Regions from separate parts of the Kluyvera chengduensis genome, predicted to be linked through region 1. Evidence: predicted binding sites of a transcription regulator. Region 1 holds the regulator's gene; each other region holds the start of a gene.

Region 1 (3,257 bases):
CCGCGGTGATGGTAAAGCCGACGGTGGCCCAGCCGTAGTGACGACGGATAATCAGGTAGCTCCCCAACGTGACGATCAGCATGCCCGATAACGCTAGCCCTTCTGAGGTGTGGAAGTGCAGGACGACGGCGGCAATCACTAACCCCGCCAGCGTGCCCGCCGCACGATGGAAAATACGCACGCGGGTCGCGCCATAGCCGTTTTGCGTGACCAGCAGCACCGTCATCAGGATCCAGTAAGGCTTCGGCAGATGCAGCGCGGCACCCATCAGGCTGGCGATGCTGAGCATTACGCTGAGTCGAGCGGCATTACGCAGCGCCGGGGATTTCAGCGACAGATAGCTTTTAAGCGCTGCGAATAGCGGTAGACGTCGCTGTTTATCGGCCATCAGGTTGCGCGGGTAGAGCGGTCGCTGAGAGCGTAGCACGCGGGCGATGCGGCTGAAGTGCCATGCGCAAAACTGGCCGACCGGGTTGTCTGGATGCTGGTCGGCGATTTTCTCCAGCGCGCCTATTTGTTTATCCATATTGAAGCGGGTGGGGTAGCGGTGATAGAGAATATCGTCCGCCAGTACCCTCAGGCGCGCCGCAACGGTCTGGGCGTTCCAGCGGATCACCGCTTCGGCGTGGCTGCGTTCAACCAGCTTTTGTACCTCTTCGGGCTGGTGCAGGCTGACAGAGATATGTTCCTGTAAATCGAGCCCCACCTGGAAGGCGCGCAGCAGGCGCTTGTAATCGTTATGCTGGTTAGCCGCAAGCATGTGCAACTGCTGATAGCATTGGGAAATCAGATCCACCACTTTCTGCTGGCGAGTCAGCAACGGCGGCAGCGCGGTGCCCGGGTCGGTATGCTGCGTCAGCAGGCTATATTTCGCTTCACAGTATTCGGCGAGCTGGCGGTAAAGCAAGCTCAGTGATTCCCGCAGCGGCTGTTCGCGCCACATCCAGAACCACCACCAGTTAAATACTCCGTACCACAGCGTACCCAGCGCGTAGAGCAGCAAGGGCTCCCAGATGGGCATATTTCCCGCAAGGCTTAGGGTAAAGATAGACGCGATGAGCGAGGCGGGTAGTAGCCGCCCGTGCAGCGCGCTGATTTCCGCCGTAACGCCCAGCAGCAGCGCCAGCCCGGTGAGAATCAACGGCAAGGGGATGTCGCGCGCCAACAACAGCTGAACGGCAAGACTGCATCCGGCGAACAGACAGCCACCGATAATCAGGCGTTTAAAGAAGCGCTTATGCGGAGTGTCGAGACCGGCGATATTGCAGCAGGCGGGCACCAATGAAAACAGCAAACCCTGCTGGAGATGGCCGAGCAGAAGTCCGATAGCAACCGGCAGACATAACACCAGCGTTTGCCGCAGTGCATAGTTGACTTCCGGGTGGTAAATCAGCCTGCGCCACATAGGGGGAAAAACAAAAATGGCGTATTGCTTTTACAATACGCCATTTTGGGCCGGATTAGCGGGTACCGTAAACGACAATGGTTTTGCCGTGTGCGGAGATCAGGTTCTGATCTTCCAGCATTTTCAGAATACGGCCCACGGTTTCACGGGAGCAGCCAACGATCTGACCAATTTCCTGACGGGTGATTTTGATCTGCATACCGTCTGGGTGGGTCATGGCGTCAGGCTGTTTAGCCAGGTTCAGCAGGGTCTGAGCGATACGACCGGTTACGTCCAGGAAGGCCAGGTTACCCACTTTTTCAGAGGTGACCTGCAGACGACGCGCCATCTGAGAAGAGAGACGCATCAGAATGTCCGGGTTAACCTGGATCAGCTGACGGAATTTTTTATAAGAGATTTCAGCAACTTCACAAGCGGTTTTTGCTCGTACCCATGCGCTGCGTTCCTGGCCTTCTTCGAACAGGCCCAGCTCGCCGATAAAATCGCCCTGGTTGAGGTAAGAGAGGATCATCTCTTTGCCTTCTTCGTCCTTGATGAGTACAGCCACGGAGCCTTTTACGATGTAATACAGCGTCTCTGCTTTTTCACCCTGGTGAATCAGCGTGCTCTTCGATGGGTACTTATGAATATGGCAATGAGACAAGAACCATTCGAGAGTAGGGTCTGTTTGCGGTTTGCCAAGCACCATGCGCGGTTATCCTCTGTTATAAGCTCTTCCCAGCGGCAAAAACATTGCAGCCACTGGTTGCAATAGTATCCTTCCCGTTACCTGGGAAGTCGGCTGTCGAATAGGGTCGCAGCCTGTAATGTGATGTCCTCTGCATACATGCAGTACGTTTATGTATTACCGTAGCATCCCGACTGTTTTAGCATAGCTTTAGCCGTGTGTCTCCTGGTGTCTCGCTTCAGCATGACGGCGATCGCCTTCCATTGCGAGAATTGTTATGTGCGCGTAATCTGAGAAGAAAATTGCAACCTGGGAGTTAAATATTATGCAAGCACGTGTGAAATGGGTTGAAGGGTTAACCTTCCTCGGTGAGTCTGCTTCTGGCCACCAAATTTTGATGGACGGTAACTCTGGCGATAAAGCGCCGAGCCCGATGGAAGTCGTGCTGATGGCCGCCGGTGGTTGCAGTGCGATTGACGTTGTTTCTATCCTGCAAAAAGGTCGCAATGACGTGACCGACTGCGAAGTGAAGCTCACCTCTGAGCGCCGTGAAGAAGCGCCTCGTCTGTTTACGCACATTAACCTGCACTTTATCGTCACCGGTAAAGATCTGAAGGATGCGGCGGTATCGCGTGCGGTGGATCTGTCTGCTGAGAAATACTGCTCGGTGGCGCTGATGCTCGAAAAAGCGGTGAATATCACTCACTCTTACGAAGTGATCGAAGGCTGATTACATGCCAGACGTAGCCCGGCCGAACGCAGTGACGCCGGGGTCATTCCCGGAGTCGGTACTAGCGCACCTCGTCCGGGCTACCTGGTCTTGATGCTATTTCCTGCCTTCCATCAGCCGCTGCACCAGCGGCGTCATGATTAATTCCATTGCCAGCACCATTTTCCCACCGGGAACGACCAGCGTATTCATATGTGAGATGAATGACCCCTGCAACATGGCCAGTAGCCATGGGAAGTCGATGTGGTCGAGATTACGGAAGTGAATCACCACGAAACTCTCGTCCAGTGACGGAATGCTTTTGGCTGCAAACGGGTTAGAGGTATCGACCGTTGGCACGCGCTGGAAGTTGATGTGGGTGCGTGAGAACTGTGGGGTGATGAAGTTGATATAGTCTTCCATCGAACGCACCACGGAATCCATCACCGCTTCGCGAGAGTGGCCGCGCTCGCTGG
Region 2 (3,257 bases), on a different contig from region 1:
CGGGATTGAAGTGGATGTTGCAGGCTCGCTCACCGACAACCTGAATGTGATTGCCAGCTACGGCTACACCGATGCGAAGGTCATTGACGACCCAGACTACGCGGGCAAACCGCTGCCAAACGTTCCGCGCCATACCGGTTCACTGTTCCTGACCTATGACATCAATAACGTCTACGACAGCAACACGCTGACCCTCGGCGGCGGCGGGCATGCGCTGAGTCGTCGTTCAGGTACCAACGGCGCGGATTACTACCTGCCGGGTTACGCGGTGGCGGATATCTTTGCGGCCTATAAGATGAAGCTGCAATACCCGGTCACGCTGCAGCTTAACGTCAAAAACCTGTTCGATAAGACCTACTACACCTCGTCCATCGCCAGCAACAACCTGGGCAACCAGATTGGCGACCCGCGCGAAGTGCAGTTCACGGTGAAAATGTCCTTCTAACCGCCCGCGGCCCCGAAACGGGGCCGCGTTTACATACTCTTTCAATCCCTTAGCACTTCCCTACAGTTCCCTTCCGCATAATAGTCGCTTTAACTTTTAGGCAACACATTCAGACTTTGGGGATTATCGTCATGGGACAAACACTGCAACTTTCACGCTGGTTGGTGGGATTATTCCTCGCGGCCTGCGTGGCGCTGCCCGCCAGCGCCAATAGCTGGCCGCTGCCACCGCCGGGGAGTCGACTGGTGGGCGAAAACCGTTTCCACGTTGTCGAGAACAACGGCGGTTCGCTGGAATCGATCGCGAAAAAATACAACGTGGGTTTTCTGGCGCTCTTACAGGCCAACCCAGGCGTTGACCCCTACGTTCCACGCGCCGGAAGCGTATTAACCATTCCGCTGCAAACGCTGCTGCCGGACGTGCCGCGCGAAGGTATCGTGCTGAATCTGGCGGAGCTGCGCCTCTACTATTACCCGCCGGGCAAAAATACGGTCACCGTCTACCCTATCGGCATCGGCCAGCTAGGCGGCACGACGGTGACGCCAACCATGGTGACCACCGTATCCGATAAGCGCGCCAACCCGACCTGGACGCCTACCGCCAATATCCGCGCGCGCTACAAAGCGCAGGGCATTGATCTTCCTGCGGTAATGCCAGCCGGCCCGGATAACCCAATGGGCCATCACGCCATTCGTCTGGCCGCTTACGGTGGCGTATACCTGCTGCACGGCACCAACGCCGATTTTGGTATCGGTATGCGCGTGAGCTCTGGCTGTATTCGTCTGCGCGATAACGACATCAAAGCGCTGTTCGAGCAGGTCACGCCGGGGACAAAAGTGACCATCATTAATACGCCGATTAAAGCGTCGGTCGAGCCCAACGGCGTGCGTCTGGTCGAAGTGCACCAGCCGCTATCTGAGCATATTGATGACGATCCGCAAACCCTGCCAATCGTTCTGAACGCGGGTATGAAGGCGTTTAGCCAGGATGCCAACACGGATACTGCGGTGATGAATAAAGTGATGGATGTGCGTTCCGGGATGCCGGTCGATGTCACCCGTCATCACGATGTTGCTCAGCAAAATATGTAACCTGAGCCACAAAGTAAAAGGCCCTGAGCGGGATACGCTCAGGGCCTTTTTTATAGCAGTGACATAAGCATTATGAGGGTTTTAACGCTTATTTATAGATTACTGCGGTACCGTGCAGGTTGTTTGGACCGCTAACGGAAGTGATACGGAATGATTTCGCACCCATGTCATCCGCTTTCTGAGCCAGTTCTTGCTCCAGAGACGCCAGGTTAGGGCCTGCAGAAGCAGAGACGCTACCGACTTTATGCTGGTCTGCCGGAGTAGATTGCACTTCAACGGCGGCAAAGCTTGCAAATGACAGAGAGCTTAGTACGGCTGCGATGGCCAGAGCTTTTACGTTTTTCATAATTATTACCTTTGCAGATGATTTTTGTAGGTCAGACGTTAATAACTTAACGATCGATAGGTTAATCATAATGAGATCTGCGTCACACGTCAACGGATTTTTATAACGATCGTTTATTTAATAAAGATTCATATATTTTTCATATGAATATGTTCTTTTTATTTTTCGCTAAGGAAGCGCTAGCCCCTTGCATGGATTATTTTTATAATGAATGTTCACTAAACACCGACTAAGGTAGGCGGCACGATGACAACTGACACGCAAAGTTGCGCGAAAAAAGGCCGCGGTCGACCTAAAGTATTCGACCGGGAAGCGGCGCTTGATAAAGCGATGACGCTATTCTGGCAGTATGGCTATGAAGCAACATCCCTCTCCGACCTTGTCGAAGCTACGGGTGCAAAAGCGCCGACGCTGTACGCCGAGTTTGTGAATAAAGAGGGGCTGTTCCGCGCCGTTCTCGATCACTACATCACGCACTTTGCTTCCAAAAACGAAGCTTGCCTGTTCTGCGACGAGCAGCCGGTTGTAGAAGCGCTACGCAACTACTTCACCGCCGTAGCAACCTGCTTCACCAGCAAGGACACCCCCGCGGGCTGCTTTATGATCAACACCTCTGCGGCGCTGGCGGCCTCGTCAAAAGAGATTGCCAGGACGATTAAATCTCGTCACGCGGTACAGGAACAGACGCTGAATCAATTCCTTTCGCTGCGTCAATCGCGTGGGGAAATTCCGGCAGGGAAAAACGTTACCGAGGTGGCGCAGTTCCTAAGCTGTATTTTGCAGGGGATGTCGATTAGCGCCCGTGAAGGGGCAAGCTTTGAGACGCTGATGCAGATTATCGACACCACGCTGCGCCTCTGGCCGCAGATGATTGCCGAGCGGTAAAAAAAACGCCCCTCACTCGGAAGAATGAGGGGCGAACAGCATATTCACTGCTATTTTAGGCTTTATTCAGTACCAGCTGGCCGTTGTTATCCAACGGTATCTGGCTACCAGGCTGTTTATCCATACGGATTTTGCCCTGCTGGTCGCCGATTTTGTAGGTCACGTCATAACCGAGCGTTTTCTCAGACTTATCGTACACCGTCTTACAGCGCTGCTCGTTGGTGGTGTAGGTATCATTATTCTGCATTGCACCCTGCACCTGATTACCAGCATAGCCGCCGCCTAATGCACCGACCACGGTCGCGACACTTTTGCCGTGTCCGCCACCAAACTGATGTCCAATGACGCCACCCGCAACAGCACCCAGCACAGAGCCTGCGATACGGTTTTCATCCTGCACAGGACGACGATGAGTGACCGTCACGTTACGGCACTCCTGACGCGGATTTTTGACGGTTTCCTTGATTGGCGTAGCGGAGATAACCTGCGC
Region 3 (3,257 bases), on a different contig from region 1:
GACTTTACCGCCAACGGCGGCAAGCTGAAGCCTGAAGAGAACCCTAACGCTCAAGCGATTCAGGATGATCTGAAGGATATCGATTCTGAATAACGAATCGGTGGCAATAAAAAAGGGTGAACAGCATGTTCACCCTTTTTTTATGTTGGCTAACTATCAGAAGCGATAATTGAAGTTAGTACCGAACAGCCAGGCTTTACCTTCGGATTTGAAGGTGTAGTCGCCTTCTTTAATGGTTACGTCCTGACCGTGCATATAGGATGCGCCAAAGTCGAGGGAAGCGTCATCGTTAAAGGCGTAGGTTGTACCTGCGCTAATCCAGAAGCGGTCCTGGTCCGGGATAGAGATTGAACGGTTATCTGCTGGAACCGGGCTATCGTCAAATGCGATACCGGTACGGAAGGTCCAGTTCTTATCGTAGTAGTAGGTGGTGCCCAGCGCGATGCGGTAAGCATCTTTAAAGCCTTCTTCTTTATAGAAGAGCTGCTGGCCGTTAGAACCGGTAGCTTTCAGCTCCTGGAACTGGCTCCAGCTGGTATAGGCGATGCTGTAATGGATAGCCCACTGCGGATCGACGCGGTTATAACCCGAGACTTCCCACATTTCAGGCAGGTTCAGCGTCAGAGAACCTGGGACAGTTCTGCCGTCAGTGCCGAATGGCAGGCCAGAAATGTTTTGCGATGCAGCAAAATTATTCATCTGACTGGTGATTGAGCTCTTATAATCGCCATCAAAGTCAATTTTGACCTCGGAACGATAGGTCAGACCCCAACGGTTGTTCTTATCCAGCTCATAAAGGATACCGGCGTTCCAGCCGTAACCCCACTCATCGCCTTTAAGGTGTGCAATTTGGGAATCCGCACTTGACATGCCTGTTGGGAAAGGTAATGGCAGTGAACCAACAGTAGATGCCAAATCGCCGGCATAACGCTCAATTTTCGCTTTTGCATAAACCGCATCAAAGCCGAGACCGAAGCTCCAACTGCTGTTCAGGCGATAAGCACCGCTCAGGTTCAGGTTTGCTGTTTGCAGGTCGGTTTTACCACCATATGCGCCTGCCGCGTAGTTATCGTTAAACTCAGTTGCAAGACCGTAGTTAGAGGTTATAGAAGCTCCCCAACCAAATTGATCGTTAATTGGCATAACGAAGTGAACGTTAGGTACCCAGGCTGTAGGTGCGATGTTATCTGCGCTAGTGCCTGGTTGTTTACCTTTAATATTTACATCCGGATCGATAAACACCGCACCGATAGAAAACTCCGGGCGGTCGAACATCATAATCAGCGCTGGGTTACGGCTAGCATTACCCGCATCATCTGCGATAGCACCTTCGCCGGAATAGGCACGGCCCAGACCAGAGGCTGAAAATTCATTAAGCTGGAAGCCTGCTGACCAGGCTTGAGTTGAAACAAGTGCCACTGCGACAGCAAGAGCAGACTTCGTATAACGGGTTTTCTGGCTCATGACCATAACCTCATTGAGTTATTTTTATACAAACAATGTTACATGTAGTAACAGAAGCGCGAAGTGTAGGGGCTGGACTACAACAGAGAAATCAGACCAGTGACGAGAGTATAGGTCTGACCAGATGGTATGTTGCAATATTGTTTATTAAGTTTTTCAAAGATGTTGTTTAAAACGAGATCTGGTTGGCAAAAATGCGGGGATGGTCATAGGGTATGAAACACCAATTTTGTTTTAGATCATTTTTAATTGTGATTTCGGTCACTTAAGGGGTTAGATCACATTATCGACTGGAGGCGTAAAGCAGGCGGACGTAAAATAGGCTCATCGTTTATCTGGCACCTTGAGTGCACAAAACAGAGGAAATCTACAATGAGCAAATGTAGTGCTGATGAAACCCCAGTTTGCTGCTGCATGGACGTGGGTACCATTATGGACAACTCCGACTGCACAGCCTCTTACAGCCGTGTGTTCGCAAACCGTGCTGAAGCTGAAGAGACGCTGGCGGCGCTGTCAGAAAGAGCGCGTAACGTAGAATCTGAACCGTGCAAAATCACTGCAAACTTCAAAGACGTTGAAGGCGGTGTGCAGCTGGATATTGATTTTGTCTTCGCTTGCGAAGCAGAAACGCTGATTTTCCAGCTGGGCCTGCGCTAATCACGTCTTTCGTACAACGGCTTTAAATAACGCCCCTGTTACCCGCGTAACAGGGGCGTTTTCTTTTGTTCTCAGTGTGTTTTAGCTCTCAATTTTTTCTCTCCCCGATTGGCTAAGTGTAATAAATTAGTTAAAACTGTTATCAGGTCAGACCACTTAGATTTATTTCTTTAACAGGGGAGAGTTATGAGTCAGGCGTTACCGCTTATCACCCGCCAGGGCGATCGCATTGCTATAGTCAGTGGATTACGTACCCCGTTTGCCCGACAGGCGACCGCGTTTCACGGCGTGCCGGCCGTCGACCTCGGTAAAATGGTCGTGGGCGAAATGCTGGCCCGAAGCGAAATCTCCCCTGAAGTTATCGACCAGTTGGTATTTGGCCAGGTGGTGCAGATGCCCGCTGCGCCAAATATCGCCCGTGAAATCGTGTTGGGTACCGGTATGAACGTGCATACCGATGCCTACAGCGTCAGCCGTGCCTGCGCAACCAGCTTCCAGGCGGTGGCGAACGTAGCCGAAAGTCTGATGGCCGGGACGATTCGCGCCGGCATTGCGGGCGGAGCCGATTCTTCTTCTGTTCTGCCCATTGGCGTTAGCAAACAGCTGGCGCGCACGCTGGTGGATGCGAATAAAGCTCGCACTCTCGGTCAAAAACTCAAACTCTTCTCTCGTCTACGTTTGCGTGACCTGATGCCGGTACCACCGGCCGTCGCGGAGTATTCTACCGGATTGCGGATGGGCGACACCGCGGAGCAGATGGCGAAAACCTATGGCATCACGCGTGAGCAACAGGATGCGCTGGCGAACCGTTCGCATCAACTGGCGGCACAGGCCTGGGCGGAAGGGAAACTGAACGATGAGGTCATGACGGCCTACTCGCCGCCGTACCGTAATCCGCTAGAGCAGGACAATAATATTCGCGCAAACTCTACGCTTGCCGACTACGCCAAACTGCGCCCCGCATTTGACCGTCAGCACGGAACGGTAACCGCGGCGAACAGTACGCCGTTAACCGACGGCGCGGCAGCGGTTATCCTGATGACGGAATCCCGTGCTAAAGAGCTGGGGCTGGTGCCGTTGGGCTATCTGCGCAGCTACGCTTTTACTGCCATTGACGTCTGGCAGGACATGCTGCT

The links. Region 1 encodes CRP, which controls carbon source genes, mostly activating them, when cyclic AMP is high. Its sites were predicted from a motif close to ATGTGANNNNNNTCACAT; they were not measured.
Region 2: a site for CRP is predicted at 1,953-1,970, ahead of bhsA (multiple stress resistance protein BhsA). Genes of this name have one in related genera too.
Region 3: a site for CRP is predicted at 1,714-1,731, ahead of ACH1XZ_RS01020 (YfcZ/YiiS family protein). Genes of this name have one in related genera too.

What each region holds. Positions count from the first base shown of each region.
Region 1 covers NZ_JBIQOI010000010.1:125,291-128,547, forward strand. The annotation lists gene ACH1XZ_RS20120 (YccS/YhfK family putative transporter) at 1-1,405, opposite strand, end outside; gene crp (cAMP-activated global transcriptional regulator CRP) at 1,461-2,093, opposite strand; gene ACH1XZ_RS20130 (OsmC family protein) at 2,398-2,802, shown strand; gene ACH1XZ_RS20135 (phosphoribulokinase) at 2,899-3,257, opposite strand, start outside.
Region 2 covers NZ_JBIQOI010000002.1:155,028-158,284, forward strand. The annotation lists gene ACH1XZ_RS06360 (TonB-dependent siderophore receptor) at 1-445, shown strand, start outside; gene ldtC (L,D-transpeptidase LdtC) at 577-1,536, shown strand; gene bhsA (multiple stress resistance protein BhsA) at 1,625-1,882, opposite strand; gene ACH1XZ_RS06375 (TetR/AcrR family transcriptional regulator) at 2,129-2,767, shown strand; gene ACH1XZ_RS06380 (glycine zipper 2TM domain-containing protein) at 2,823-3,257, opposite strand, start outside.
Region 3 covers NZ_JBIQOI010000001.1:215,402-218,658, forward strand. The annotation lists gene mlaA (phospholipid-binding lipoprotein MlaA) at 1-93, shown strand, start outside; gene fadL (long-chain fatty acid transporter FadL) at 157-1,464, opposite strand; gene ACH1XZ_RS01020 (YfcZ/YiiS family protein) at 1,837-2,121, shown strand; gene fadI (acetyl-CoA C-acyltransferase FadI) at 2,308-3,257, shown strand, end outside.